2 regions of the Streptococcus sp. FSL R7-0248 genome follow, and region 1 is predicted to be linked to the other one. Evidence: predicted binding sites of a transcription regulator. Region 1 holds the regulator's gene; the other holds the start of a gene.
What was found. Region 1 encodes Rex, which represses fermentation and respiration genes when NADH is low (regulators of the CRP and FNR family bind a similar motif). Its sites were predicted from a motif close to TTGTGAANTANTTCACAA; they were not measured.

Region 1 (3,206 bases):
AAGGAACTTCGTGAAGCCCGTGAAGAAATGGCCAAACACTTTGGAGTCCCTGCTCGTAAGCTTATTTTCACTTCTGGTGGGACTGAAGGAAACAATACAGCTATCAAAGGTTACGCCCTAGCCAATCAATCTAAAGGTAAGCACCTGATTACAACTGCTATTGAACACCACTCTGTCCTTCATACCATGGCCTACTTGGAAGAGCGTTTTGGTTTTGAAGTAACCTATATTCAACCAGAAAATCAAGTCATTACTGCCCAACAAATCGCTGATGCCTTACGTGACGATACCATTCTGGTTTCTGTTATGTATGCCAATAATGAGACTGGCCAATTGCTTCCTGTTAAGGAAATTGGTGACTTGCTTGCCAATCACCAAGCTACCTTCCACGTCGATGCCGTTCAGGTAGCAGGAAAGCTTCCTATTCACCCAGAGGAACTTGGAGCCGATTTTCTCTCTATTAGTGCCCATAAATTCCACGGACCTAAAGGTGTCGGCTTGCTCTATCATAACGATTTGCATTTTGACAACCTACTCCACGGTGGTGAGCAAGAAGAAAAACGCCGTGCCAGTACTGAAAATCTGGTCGGGATTGCAGGTATGACCGCTGCTTACAAGCATGCTAGTGACCACTACCAAGACAATTACCAACATGTTGAAAAGATTCGTCAGGCCTTTCTAGATTCCCTTACCATTCCTTATGAAATCAATGGTGGAGGACCTAGCCTACCTCACGTCATCAACATCAGTTTTCCTGATAAGGAAAACGGCCCTCTCTTAACCTTGTTAGACCTAGCAGGCTTTGCTGTCTCAACAGGTTCTGCTTGTACTGCTGGAACTGTTGATCCAAGTCATGTCATCCAGGCCCTCTATGGCAAGGATTCTGACAAGCTAAAAACAGCCATTCGCATTAGTTTATCAGAGGAAAATACCGCTGAAGAACTCCAGGCCCTAGCAGAAAAACTTAATCAAATCATAGGAGACTAACATGGCATTTGAAAAAAGCATTCATTTGACTGACTGTAAGTACCGTTACACCATCAGTCCTAATGTCAAAAAATTCACTCTACGTGATACGACTTTTGTGCAAAATAAAATCGGAAACTACGAGTTGCACCGCCTTCTCGAAAAAGTGCCTAACTCAGGCGAAGGTTTCCCACTCAAAATCACTATTAACAAAGACTTGACAGGCTTCAAATTGTCTATCACAGACAAATCTGGCCTTCGTAACGTTAATATCTTTAAAAATGAAGATCACCACATCTTGCAAGAAAAATTCTACTTCTTGATGCAGAGTTTGGTTGATCGTAACGTTTTCGAGCAAGAAGAAGTCTAAATTTTTTCTTACTACATATAAATAGCCTATCCATGTGATAGGTTTTTTATATCGCCTCATCTACACTATTTTGTTGCAATCTTCACAAACTTTTCTTAAAATATAAGAGAATCATACTAATTGAAGAAAGGAAAGCGATCAATGACATTTGAGAAAAACATCCCAAACGCCACTGCCAAACGTCTCTCTCTCTACTATCGTATTTTCAAGCGATTCCATCGTGAAAATATCGACAAAGCAAGCTCTAAACAAATTGCTGAAGCTATTGGGATTGACCCTGCCACTGTTCGTCGAGACTTCTCCTACTTTGGTGAGCTAGGTCGTCGTGGCTTTGGTTATGACGTGAACAAACTGATGACATTTTTCGCTGAACTCCTTAATGACAATGCGACTACCAAGGTACTCCTTGTAGGTGTTGGGAATGTCGGGCGTGCCCTCCTCCACTACCGTTTTCAAGAGCGTAATCGCATGCAGCTAGTCATGGCTTTTGATACAGACGATAACGAACTGGTTGGAACTCAAACTGAGGACAATATTCCTATCTATGGGATTTCCCAAATCAAGGACAAGGTTGCCCAAGAAGATATTAAAACAGCCATCCTGACAGTGCCGTCAGTCAAGGCCCAGGAGGTGGCTGATCTTTTGGTTGACGCTGGAATTGAAGGCATTCTCTGCTTCTCTCCGGTCAACCTCAATCTTCCACGCCACGTGGTGGTCCAATACGTAGACCTGACTAGCGAACTACAAACCCTACTCTATTTCATGAAAGAAGAAGAAAAATCAAGGAGAAACAATGACTAAACCAATTATCGGAATCACTGCCAATGTAAGGCCTAATCCAGCCCATGAAGACATCAAATGGTCCTATGCCCCATCTGGCTTTGTAGAAGGAGTTCAAAGAGCCGGTGGCCTAGCAATCCTACTACCAGTATCCGATCCTTCGGAAGCCAAGACCTACATCTCCATGATTGATAAGCTTATCCTGATCGGTGGGCAAAACGTTGACCCTAAATTCTACAACGAAGAGAACCATGCCAGTGAAGATGACTTCTTTCTCGAACGGGATATCTTTGAAATGGCACTCATCGAGGAAGCCACTAAGCAGAAGAAACCCATCTTTTCAATCTGTCGCGGTACCCAACTCATGAACGTCGCACTAGGTGGTAGCCTCCATCAAGATATTGAAAATCACTGGCAGGACAAGCCTTCTGATTACCTCTACCATGAGATGATTGTTGATGAGAACAGTAAGTTAGCAGAAATCTACGGACGTGGAACCTCTATCAACTCCTTCCACCATCAAAGTATCAAACACTTGGCCTCTGACCTTCGTGTCATTGCGCGTGATCCTGAGGACAACACAGTCGAAGCTGTTGAGTCAAATAGTCCAGACCTTCGCTTTCTTGGTGTACAGTGGCACCCAGAGCTTCTCCTAGACAAACGTGAAGAAGACCTCAAACTCTTTGAATACGTCGTTAACGAACTTTAAAAGCAACTGAGACTGCACTCAGTTGCTTTTCTCTTGTCTTTATCACATTGGTTCAACCTAAAGATCAAAATCTTCCCTCTCCTCGCGAAAGGAATAATAGGTTGATTTTCCAACAATCAGATGATCAAGCAAACAAATCCCTAAGTCGTCACAGGACCGCTTAATCTTTTGAGTAAAATCAATATCATTACGACTAGGATAGGCTTCCCCCGAAGGATGATTGTGAACCACAATCAAGGAAGTTGCCATCAGATGACAGGCATAATGTAAAATCTCACGTGGCTCAGCAATCGAACGACGGACCCCACCAATAAAGACCGTCTTTTGCTGAATAATACGGTTCTGCGTATCCAAATAGATAGCCACCAGATGCTCCTGAGG
Region 2 (3,206 bases), 210 kb from region 1:
TCAGTCCAGGTTTCGTAATTTTCACCGTAGAGTTTTGAAAAACCGTTACTAGATTTTCCAAGCATGGTATCAATTAAAACTGTCGCATCAGCCTTGGCACGTTCTGTCGGAGTTGGTGTCGCCTTTTTCTTCTCAGCTGGTTTATTGGAAGCACAGGCTACAAGAACCAAGCAGGTTGCTAAAATCAAGCCCAGATAAGTAAAAACTTTTTTCATTAAGATTATTCCCTCATTTCTATTGGTTACTATTTAAGATAGCATAGGTCTGATGATTCTTCAAGGTCACTTTTCAGGGTATGAAGCAAAACTCTACCTATTATATTGTTTTATATCATGACTCCAAATCATCCAAATCTAACTGCCTGCCCTCTTGGTCTTCCAAACCTGTCAGAGTAACACCTAAGAGACGAACACCACTGCTATTTTCCTCCAGTTGATCAAAAATGGTATGAGCAATCCTTTCGATGGTGTCGAAATCCTGGGTCGATTTGTCCAAGGTCATACGCTTGGTTAAGGTTGAGAAATCCGAATAACGGACTTTGATGACAATAATTCGACCGACTTTTTTAGTTTTCTGAGCACTTTCAGCTACCCGCCTAGCATTCTTAGTCAACTCAGCCTTGATGTCATCTTCATTATAAAGAAGCTTGCCGTAGGTTCGCTCACTTCCGATAGATTTACGGACGCGATTGGGCCTGACAGGACTATTGGAAATCCCTCTGGCCTTTCGAAAGAGATCAAATCCAAAACGTCCAAAACAATCAATCAGAGTCATCTCAGGAATCTTCAGAAGATCGGCACCGGTGTATATTTCCATGTCATGAAGACGTTCAACTGACTTTTTACCTACCCCATGAAACTTTTCAATAGGTAGCTTTTCCAAAAATTCTTGAGCCTCCTCTGGAAGCACCACCGTCAAACCAGCAGGCTTTTGAAAATCAGAAGCTAGTTTGGCGATAAATTTATTGTAGGAAACGCCTGCTGAACAAGTCAGGTGAAGTTCCTGCCAGATATCATACTGGATAAGTTTGGCTACCTTAACCGCCGATTTGATACCAAGCTTATTTATCGTCACATCAAGATAGGCTTCGTCGATAGACATAGGCTCTACCAAGTCGGTATAGCGTTTAAAAATCTCACGAATCTGCATTCCTACCTCTCTGTAATGACTATAATTTCCTGAGATAAAGACAGCATTAGGACAACGTTCATAGGCTTCCTTAGAAGACATGGCTGAATGGACACCATATTTTCTAGCCTCGTAATTACAGGTTGATACCACACCACGTCCCCCTGTTTTTCTAGGGTCGTGACCGATAATAACCGGTTTGTCCTTAAGACTGGGGTCATCCCTCATCTCGACCTGAGCAAAAAAGGCGTCCATGTCAATATGGATGATTTTCCGACTGGTATCATTTATTAGAGGAAACTCTAACATGGCTCCCTGCCTCCTTTCTCAGATTTATCTCATTGTAAAGCTTTTCACATAAAACTTTGGGACTACAAAGCATTCTCCCCTTATGATACCAAAATCTACCAAAAAACAGAAATTTATAATACAGATTTGTCGTTTTCAAAACTGTATTATAAAAGAATGTCTCTAAAAACACAGTTTTAAAGTTGTGTAAGCGGTTACTGTGTGATAGAATACTTCTAGAGAATGTAACAGATGATTTTGTTACTAGAATTATAGGAGATCCAAACTATGGCAACGGTTAAAACTAACACAGATGTTTTTGAAAAAGCGTGGGAAGGCTTTAAAGGAACTGACTGGAAAGAAAAAGCTAGCGTTTCACGTTTCGTTCAAGCAAACTACACACCTTATGATGGTGACGAAAGCTTCCTTGCAGGACCAACTGAACGCTCTCTAAAAATTAAAAAAATCGTAGATGAAACTAAAGCAGGCTATGAAGCTGAAGGACGCTTCCCAATGGATACTCGTCCAACTTCAATCGCTGACATTGACGCAGGATACATTTCAAAAGAAGATGAACTTATCTATGGTATCCAAAATGATGAGCTCTTCAAATTGAACTTCATGCCTAAAGGTGGTATCCGTATGGCGGAAACTGCTTTGAAAGAACACGGTTATGAACCAGATCCAGCTGTACACGAAATTTTCACAAAATACGTAACTACAGTTAACGATGGTATCTTCCGTGCTTACACTTCAAACATCCGTCGTGCACGTCACGCTCACACAGTTACTGGTCTTCCAGATGCTTACTCACGTGGACGTATCATCGGGGTTTATGCTCGTCTTGCCCTTTACGGTGCTGACTACTTGATGCAAGAAAAAGTTAACGACTGGAATGCTATCAAAGAAATCGACGAAGAAACTATCCGTCTTCGTGAAGAAGTTAACCTTCAATACCAAGCACTTCAAGACGTTGTTCGCCTTGGTGACCTTTACGGAGTAGACGTTCGTCGTCCAGCCTTCGATACTAAAGAAGCTATCCAATGGACAAACATCGCCTTCATGGCAGTATGTCGTGTGATCAACGGTGCCGCTACATCTCTTGGACGTGTGCCAATCGTTCTTGATATCTATGCAGAACGTGACCTTGCTCGTGGTACTTACACTGAATCAGAAATCCAAGAATTCGTTGATGATTTCGTTATGAAACTTCGTACAGTTAAGTTTGCTCGTACAAAAGCTTACGACCAATTGTACTCAGGTGACCCAACATTCATCACAACTTCTATGGCTGGTATGGGTGCTGACGGACGTCACCGTGTTACTAAGATGGACTACCGTTTCTTGAACACTCTTGACAATATCGGTAACTCTCCAGAACCAAACTTGACAGTTCTTTGGACTGACAAATTGCCTTACTCATTCCGTCGCTACTGTATGCACATGAGCCACAAACACTCTTCTATCCAATACGAAGGTGTGACTACTATGGCTAAAGACGGATACGGTGAAATGAGCTGTATCTCATGTTGTGTATCACCACTTGACCCAGAAAACGAAGAACAACGTCACAACATCCAATACTTCGGTGCTCGTGTTAACGTGCTTAAAGCCCTTCTTACTGGTTTGAACGGTGGTTACGACGATGTTCATAAAGACTATAAAGTATTTGACATCGAACCAGTTCGTGACGAAGTTCTTGACTTTGACACTGTTAAAGCTAACTTCGAAAAATCTCTTGACTGGTTGACTGACACTTACGTAGATGCTCTTAACATCATCCACTACAT

Region 2: a site for Rex is predicted at 1,470-1,487, ahead of pflB (formate C-acetyltransferase). Genes of this name have one in related genera too.

What each region holds. Positions count from the first base shown of each region.
Region 1 covers NZ_CP150201.1:1,614,317-1,617,522, forward strand. Annotated here, with positions in the region: gene NYE32_RS07225 (cysteine desulfurase family protein) at 1-987, shown strand, start outside; gene NYE32_RS07230 (DUF1831 domain-containing protein) at 989-1,336, shown strand; gene NYE32_RS07235 (redox-sensing transcriptional repressor Rex) at 1,478-2,137, shown strand; gene NYE32_RS07240 (gamma-glutamyl-gamma-aminobutyrate hydrolase family protein) at 2,130-2,825, shown strand; gene radC (DNA repair protein RadC) at 2,883-3,206, opposite strand, start outside.
Region 2 covers NZ_CP150201.1:1,825,336-1,828,541, forward strand. Annotated here, with positions in the region: gene NYE32_RS08305 (peptidase) at 1-215, opposite strand, end outside; gene dinB (DNA polymerase IV) at 331-1,437, opposite strand; gene pflB (formate C-acetyltransferase) at 1,705-3,206, shown strand, end outside.